Regions from separate parts of the Agrobacterium radiobacter genome, predicted to be linked through region 2. Evidence: predicted binding sites of a transcription regulator. Region 2 holds the regulator's gene; the other holds the start of a gene.
What was found. The regulator HrcA, encoded in region 2, represses chaperone genes, less so after heat shock. The targets are predictions, from matches to a motif close to GTTAGCACTCNCNNNNNGNGAGTGCTAAC.

Region 1: a site for HrcA is predicted at 2,176-2,204, ahead of groES (co-chaperone GroES). Genes of this name have one in related genera too.

Annotation. Positions count from the first base shown of each region.
Region 1 is NZ_JBEGHX010000003.1:59,466-63,846, reverse strand. Features, by position in the region: gene groL (chaperonin GroEL) at 35-1,663, opposite strand; gene groES (co-chaperone GroES) at 1,716-2,030, opposite strand; gene MRBLRC7O_RS23760 (usg protein) at 2,306-2,578, shown strand; gene MRBLRC7O_RS23755 (hypothetical protein) at 2,672-2,962, shown strand; gene MRBLRC7O_RS23750 (LysR family transcriptional regulator) at 3,880-4,381, opposite strand, start outside.
Region 2 is NZ_JBEGHX010000001.1:2,509-6,889, forward strand. Features, by position in the region: gene hemW (radical SAM family heme chaperone HemW) at 1-510, opposite strand, end outside; gene rdgB (RdgB/HAM1 family non-canonical purine NTP pyrophosphatase) at 516-1,160, opposite strand; gene rph (ribonuclease PH) at 1,178-1,894, opposite strand; gene hrcA (heat-inducible transcriptional repressor HrcA) at 2,030-3,121, shown strand; gene grpE (nucleotide exchange factor GrpE) at 3,236-3,871, shown strand; gene ptsN (PTS IIA-like nitrogen regulatory protein PtsN) at 3,952-4,381, opposite strand, start outside.

The sequences.
Region 1 (4,381 bases), on a different contig from region 2:
CCCACCCCACGAATGGGGCAGGCCACAGCTCACCCTAGAAGTCCATACCTGGACCAGCGGGCAGGGCGGGAGCGGCGTCCTTCTTTGGCTTTTCGGCAATCATTGCTTCCGTCGTGACCAGGAGGCCGGCAACAGAGGCCGCATCCTGCAGGGCGGTGCGAACCACCTTGGCCGGATCGATGACCCCCTGAGCATAAAGATCACCATACTCGCCGGTCTGCGCGTTCCATCCGAACGACAGCTCGCTCTTTTCCCGGAGCTTGCCAACGATAATCGAACCTTCGGCGCCGGCATTTTCAGCGATTTGACGCACAGGTGCCTCGATTGCGCGGCGGACGATATCGATACCGACCCGCTGATCGTCGTTGGCAGTCGGGAGGCCGTCCAACGACTTAACCGCACGTAGCAAGGCTACGCCACCGCCAGGCAGAATACCTTCTTCGACGGCTGCGCGGGTTGCATGAAGGGCGTCATCAACGCGGTCCTTCTTCTCCTTCACCTCGACTTCGGTGGAGCCACCCACTCGAATGACGGCAACACCGCCAGCGAGCTTGGCAAGGCGTTCCTGCAGCTTCTCGCGGTCGTAGTCGGAGGTAGTCTCGTCAATCTGGGCGCGGATTTGCGCGACACGTCCGTCGATCTCGGCCTTGGAGCCGACGCCGTCAATGATCGTCGTGTTTTCTTTTTCGATCGCCACCTTCTTGGCGCGGCCGAGCATATTCAGCGTGACGTTCTCCAGCTTTATGCCGACGTCTTCGGAGATCACAGTGCCACCAGTGAGGATAGCGATGTCTTCGAGCATGGCCTTGCGGCGATCGCCGAAGCCTGGCGCCTTTACCGCCGCAATCTTGAGGCCACCACGCAGCTTGTTGACGACGAGGGCCGCGAGCGCTTCCCCTTCGACGTCTTCAGCAATTATCAGCAGAGGCTTGCCGGACTTCACCACCGCTTCCAGCACCGGCAGCATTGCCTGGAGATTGGAGAGCTTTTTCTCATGGACGAGGATATACGGCTCTTCGAGTTCGACCCGCATTTTATCTTGATTGGTGACGAAGTACGGGCTGAGATAGCCACGGTCGAACTGCATGCCTTCGACGACTTCCAGTTCGGTCTCGGCGGTCTTTGCTTCTTCGACGGTGATCACGCCTTCGTTGCCGACCTTTTCCATCGCTTCGGCCAGATACTTGCCGATCTCTTCGTCGCCGTTGGCCGAGATGGTGCCGACCTGGGCGATCTCCGAATTGCTGGTAATCTTGCGAGCGTTGGCTTTCAGTTCTTTAACGACGGCTTCCACGGCCATATCGATGCCGCGCTTCAGGTCCATCGGGTTCATGCCCGACGCAACCGCCTTGGCGCCTTCCTTGACGATTGCCTGGGCGAGGACAGTTGCAGTGGTGGTACCGTCGCCGGCGAGATCATTGGTCTTTGATGCCACTTCGCGCAGCATCTGCGCGCCCATGTTTTCGAACTTGTCTTCCAGTTCGATTTCCTTGGCGACCGAAACGCCGTCTTTGGTGATGCGCGGCGCGCCGAACGACTTGTCGATGACGACATTGCGGCCCTTCGGACCGAGCGTTACTTTTACCGCATTGGCGAGCACGTCGACCCCACGCAGCATGCGCTCGCGCGCATCGGTGTTGAATTTGACTTCTTTCGCAGCCATTTGTTCACTCCTTCAATAGGCAGCTTTTTGACTGATGGGCGGCAGTGCGTGATTACGCAGCCTGCTTTTCCTCGGCCTGGGCTTCGATAATGCCCAAGACGTCGCTTTCCTTCATGATCAACAGGTCTTCGCCGTTGATCTTGATTTCGGTGCCTGACCATTTGCCGAACAGGATGCGATCGCCCGCCTTGACGTCGAGCGCCTGGATCTGACCGGCTTCGTTGCGCGCGCCAGTGCCGACGGCGACGACCTCGCCCTCGGAAGGCTTTTCCTTGGCGGTATCCGGAATGATGATGCCGCCCTTGGTCTTTTCCTGGGATTCGACCCGGCGGACGAGAATACGATCATGAAGTGGTTGGAACGACATGTTTTCCTCCATTGGACAAAAAAGATGACGCAAAATCCCCTACCGGACCGGGTGACCAATCCGGACGGGTGCGAACCTCAATCGAGCGTTCGGGGGCAAGATTTATTTTCGGGATTTTTCGATTTCAAGAGGGTGTTTTGGAAAAATTAGCACCCGGCCATCGCCGCTGCTAACATGCTATAATCGCTAAGTAATTTTAACTGGTAATGCGGAATTGTCTTGATGCCGATCAAAAATTGCGTCACCTTCGCCTTGTTACGAAATGGAGATGAAGCATGCAATTCTCATCTGACCTGGAGCGACAGCTCAATGGCTACGGACTGACGACTGCCCACATCCTCTATCGCATCCCAGACTTTGAATCCGTTCTACAAACCTATGTCTGGCAGGATTACGATCTCGCGCCCGTTTTCCCCGAGATGCACAAGTTCCTGGATTTTTGGCGGGCGTCCCTCGATGGGCCGCTGCATTCGGTTCGCTACAGCCATCAGCGCCTGATCGGGCCCAACCAATGGCGGCGCGTCGATGGCGAATTCAAGCTGCATTAAGGCTTGAATCTGACTTTTCCACTTCCCAGCTCACCCGGCGATCGGGGCTTGATGAGCCCGATCGCTTTCCACGTCTGTACGGAGTGAGACCACATGGAAGAAAATATCAGGATCATCAAGAGTGCCAGTATCCCGGAGAGGGAGGAGATCATCACCGATTTTGCTCGTTGGCTTGAGACCACCTCGCAAGATGCGCTGGTCTACGGTGAGGGCCGTTTTGCTGTGATGTCGGCCAATATGGCACAAGCGATCCGCACAAACGCCGACGAACTTGCACGCGACAATCCCGAAACGACTGAACGGGTATTGCAGCAAGCTTGCGCGATGATCTCGCCGTTCAAGGCGGCGTACCCGCATCGCGTTCTCAGTCGATCAGTGCATTGACGATAGAGCAAATTGGAGTCGGTAAAATTTTGCAGCAGATCTTGAATCGCCCACACCGCATAGCCGAGATCTCACGGGGAAAGCGAAACCCCTTCAGCGGGGTAGTGAGCAAGGCATCTTCATGCCGGACCGATAATCCAAATGACCGGCTCAAACAACCTGGCAATGCCCCCGCAATCGCGCTTCACCATTATCGGGCGGTTGTTCAAAGCCGCTCGCAATCAGGAGAAGGAATATTTTTCTCTGATTTTACGGCTCCAAAAATTTTGCAGCAGAGCCGGGTTAGGCAGAAGCTGACATTCAGTCGCTGGCTTTTCAACTGCGTCCTCGCAGCTCGTACAGCCGTGCGTGGTCGACATCTCACTCGTACCCGTCGATATGGTAGTCTGCACCAGTAAGGCTGATATAGTATCCTGCATGGTTAGCCCGCATGATATGCTATTATATATCGTCGTTGCCAAGCCATGCAGAAGATTCTATATATTATCCTGTATTGATGGTATCTTATGGTGCAGGATAATGATTATCGCATAAAAGACTGAGCACATTACCCAGCAGATACGTGCAGCACGCGAGGCACGTGGCATGAGGTTAGCGTGATCTAGTCCTGGTGTATGCACAATGGGGTAAACGCAGGACGGTTATGCTGCGCCGCGAGCCAAATTTACTTTTTTGAATCTAGAGCTTTAGTCTTACGCGTTCGCTCGGTCGGCGGTTCAAGTCCCGTCAAGAGCAAGCCATGCATCTCACGAACCGCAAGCAATTCTTTCCATAGCCTCATGACAGCTTGATTCCGCCCATATCGAAATCCTCCTCGCGGTAGGGGAAACGATAGAACCCATGAAACTGGGTTGCCAGAAACGTCACGAATGCTTTGATCTGCGGGTTAGAAAACCGATGGGTAGCACTCACCCGGCTCAAAGGGCTTCACCATCCCTGAACGACCTAGCGGTGGGCGCAAGAAATTCAGAACTCTTCACTTTGCCGACCTCCTTGAAATGCTCGATCAATGCGCGGAAAGCTGGCGAGGTTCTTCGTCGGCTCGGGTAGTACAGACTGAAGCCTGGCAGGTCGGTCAGCCATTCTGTGAGAACGTCGACAAGGTTGCCGCCTTTGAGATCGCCGAGAACTTGAGAGCGGAGCAGAAAGCCCAAACCCATCCCGTCTATCACGGCTGACCGAATCGCCGCTCCGTCGTCAAAGATCAACGCAGGGTCAGCTTTGAACTCGAACTTCTGCCGGCCCTTTTGCAATGGCCACCGGAGCAGCCGCGATGAACTCTTGTAGCGATATGACACGATCCGATGGGCAGCTAGATCTTCTGGAACTAGAGGGATTGGATACCTCTCAAAGTAAGATGTAGACCCTGCAATCACGACAGGGGTCGACTTGGTCAATGGAAGTGCGACCATATCTTTA
Region 2 (4,381 bases):
CTCCCGCGCCAGCCGAATGGCTTTCAAGGCATCGGCAACATCATGCAGGCGGCCGAGGAACTTCAGGTCCCGGTCGTTGAGCGCCTGCACGCCGAGTGAGACACGATTGACGCCCGCCGCGCGATAACCGCGAAAACGTTCCGCCTCGACGCTGGAAGGATTGGCCTCCATGGTGATCTCGATACCGTCAGGCACATGCCAGAAGCGCGCGACGCCATCGAGAAGTGCGCCGACCGTCTGCGGGTCCATCAGTGATGGCGTGCCGCCGCCCATGAAGATACTGGTCACAACGCGCGGGCCGCTCAGCGTCCGCATATGTTCCATTTCACGGAGAAAGGCAGCCGTAAACCGTTCCTGATCCACCGGCCGGTGGCGGACATGGCTGTTGAAATCGCAATAGGGACATTTGGCCGCGCAGAAGGGCCAATGCAGATAGATCCCGAAACCGGGATCGCCCGTATCCGGCAGAAGCGATGCGCCGGGGGCAGAAAGTTGATGCTCCCCGACCATCGGGTTCATGCCTCCAGGCAGGTTTCTACGAATTTCTTGAAGGCACGGGCACGGTGCGACAGCGCAAAGGCATCGCCGTGTTTCCAGCCGTGTTTTTCATCCGAGCTCATCTCGCCGAATGTAGTGTCATAACCTTCGGGCTTAAAGATGGGATCATAACCGAAGCCGCTCGTTCCGCGCGGCGGCCAAACGACAGCGCCCTCCACCTCGCCACGGAAATATTCGACATGCCCGTCCGGCCAGGCAAGGCACAGCACGCTGACAAAGCGGCCGGTGCGGTCTTCCAGCTTCGATGCGCCACGCTCGGCAAGCGCATCCTCGACCTTCTGCATGGCCATGGCGAAGTCGCGGGTGCCGTCGGCCGTCTCCGCCCAATTGGCGGTATAGACGCCAGGCGCACCGTCAAGCGCGTCGATGACCAGACCGGAATCGTCGGACAAAGCCGGAAGACCGGATGCCTTTGCGGAGGCAAGCGCCTTGATGGCGGCATTTTCCTCGAAGGTGGTGCCCGTCTCGTCCGGTTCTGAGAAATTCAGCTCCGCCGCCGATTTGGCGGAAAAGCCGAAAGGCCCGATCAGATCGGCGATTTCGGCGATCTTGCCCTTGTTGTGGCTGGCGACGACGATCGTTCTGGTATCGAGCTTGCGCATCACGTTTTCCTGTCGGCTCAGGCGATAGCCTGTTTCTGAAGGGCGACCAGTTCGCTGCATCCGGCCTTGGCAAGACCGAGCAACGTCAGGAATTCTTCCTCGGAGAAGGGCGCGCCTTCCGCCGTTCCCTGAACCTCGACGATGCCGCCGGAACCGGTGATGACGAAATTTGCATCGGTCTCGGCGGAGGAATCCTCGAGATAGTCGAGATCGATCACCGGCTGGTTGGCGAAGATACCGCAGGAGATCGCCGCGATATGGTCCTTCAGAACCTTCTCGACCTTGATCATGTTGCGGGTTTCCATCCACTTCAGGCAATCGTGGAGCGCAATCCATGCGCCGGTGATGGAGGCAGTGCGGGTGCCGCCATCGGCCTGGATGACATCGCAGTCAATGCTGATCTGTCGTTCGCCGAGTGCCTGCAGATCAACAACGGCGCGCAGCGAGCGGCCGATGAGACGCTGGATTTCCTGGGTGCGGCCGCCCTGCTTGCCGGAAGCGGCCTCGCGCTTCATGCGCTCATGGGTGGAGCGCGGCAGCATGCCGTATTCGGCGGTGACCCAGCCCTTGCCGCTGTTGCGCAGCCATGGCGGCGTCTTTTCTTCCAGGCTTGCGGTGACGAGCACATGCGTGTCGCCGAATTTTACCAGACAGGAACCTTCGGCATGTTTCGAGAAATTGCGCTCGAAGGAAACCTTGCGCATCTGGTCGGTTTTTCTGCCTGAAGGCCGCATATGATCCACTCTCCATGTTGGTTCCTGCCTTCTAAGGCGCGCCCCGGGCTTTTGCAAAGCCAATTTCCATTTTGCCGCGGCGTTGCAACGCATTATATTGATGCGAGCTGGTTTGAACGACAAAGAACGGACGAAATGGGTTTTTCCGCACCGCTATCAAAAGATCAGGCATCATTGCTGGATGAACGGTCTCGGGAAATTTTCCGGCGCATCGTTGAAGGCTATCTCGATACGGGTGAGCCGCTCGGATCCCGCAGCCTGTCGCGGCTGTTGCCGATGTCGCTTTCGCCCGCCTCCGTCCGCAATGTCATGAGCGATCTTGAGGAACTCGGCCTCATCTATTCGCCGCATATCAGCGCTGGGCGCCTGCCCACCCAGACGGGGCTGCGCTTTTTCGTCGACGCCTTCATGCAGGTGGGTGATCTGCCCGCGGAAGAAAGGGCGAATATCGACCGTCAGATCGGGCCGGTCGCCGGCCACGAGCAGTCGTTGGAAGGGTTGTTGACCGAGGCAAGCCGCATGCTGTCAGGCATGTCGCGCGGCGCCGGCCTGGTGCTGACCGCCAAGAATGATGTCATCCTCAAACATGTGGAATTCATAAGGCTGGAGACCACCAAGGCGCTCGCCGTGCTAGTCGGCGATCACAATCAGGTCGAAAACCGCATCATTGAATTGCCCGCCGGCATTTCGTCATCGCAATTAATCGAGGCGGCGAATTTCATCAATGCCCATCTGTCCGGCCAGACGCTGCAGGAATTGCGGACACAGTTCCAGAAGCAGCAGGCGGAACTGCAATCGGAACTCGGCACGCTGGCGCAGGATCTCATCGAGCGCGGTCTGGCCGTCTGGGCGGGTGATAACGAGGAGGGCAAGCTTGGCCGCCTCATCGTTCGCGGACGCTCCAACCTGCTGGAGGGTCTCGCCGGTGAAGAAGATATCGATCGGGTGCGCCTGCTGTTCGATGATCTGGAGCGCAAGGAAAACCTCATCGAAATCCTCAATCTCGCGGAAAGCGGCTCCGGGGTCAGGATTTTCATCGGCTCTGAAAACAAGCTGTTTTCGCTCTCCGGTTCTTCTCTGATCGTCGCGCCCTATCGCGATGAGGACAATCGCGTCGTGGGCGCGGTCGGCGTTATCGGCCCCACCAGGCTGAATTATGCCCGTATCGTGCCGATGGTGGATTATACCGCGCAGATCATGGCGCGCCTTTCCCGCAAGCAAAGATAGGACAAGCCCGCAAAGGTCAGAGAATGCGGCAAGCTTTTCGCCGCAAGCCTTGATTTTTGCCCGTCAAAGCTCGATATCGGGCGCAACCAACAATATTCAAATCTGGAGAACGTCATGACCGACGATACAAAAAAGCCCGGACCTGACGCGGACGTCGCGGAAGATTTTGTCGATCTTGCCCAGGCAGGTGAAGAACAGGCCGAAACGGCAGAACCCGATCCGGTCGAGCTGCTCAAGGCTGAGAACGCCGATCTGCGCGATAAATTCCTGCGACTTGCGGCCGAGATGGACAATCTTCGCCGTCGCACTGAACGCGATGTCAAGGATGCCAAGGCCTATTCCCTGGCCGGTTTTGCACGCGATATGCTTGCCGTTTCCGATAATCTTCGCCGTGCGCTCGAAGCCATTCCCGATGAGCTCAAGACCAATGGTGAAGCCGGTCTCAACGGCCTCATCGAAGGCGTCGAGATGACGGAACGTTCGATGCTGTCGACGCTGGAACGCCACGGCGTGAAGAAGATCGATGCCGAGGGCCAGAAGTTCGACCCGAATTTCCATCAGGCCATGTTCGAAATTCCGAATACGGCGGTTCCGAACAATACGGTGCTGCAGGTGGTCCAGGCTGGTTTCACCATCGGCGATCGCGTGCTGCGCCCCGCCATGGTCGGTGTCGCCAAGGGTGGCCCGAAGGTGGAGACAGCCGCCTCTGCCGAGCCGGGCACCTCGTCTCTCAATGAAAAAGATGCGTAAGGCATCTGTCTTTACGTCATAAAAAACGCGCCTTCAGGGCGCGTTTTTTATTGCCGTTAAACTGAGGGGGCGGGTTGCGATCAAGCCGCCGTCGCCTGTTCCTGATTGAGGAAGGCGTAGATTGCTGTGTCGGAATCGGTCGCACGCAGCTTGGCCACCAGTTCAGGGTCGCGCAGGGCGCGTGCAATTCTGGACAAAGCCTTCAGATGATCCGCGCCGGCGCCCTCGGGCGCAAGCAGCAGGAAAACCAGATCGACCGGCTGGTCGTCCAGCGCTTCGAAATCGACCGGCGTTTCAAGGCGTGCGAAAACGCCGGTGATCTGGTGAATACTGTTGAGCTTGCCATGCGGAATGGCAATGCCGTGGCCCACACCGGTGGAGCCGAGCTTCTCGCGCTGGAGGATGACGTCGAAAACTTCCCGTTCCGAGACTCCGGTAATTCTGGCTGCCTTTGCAGCCAGCTCCTGAAGCAATTGCTTTTTGGAATTCACCTTGAGGGCGGGAATAATC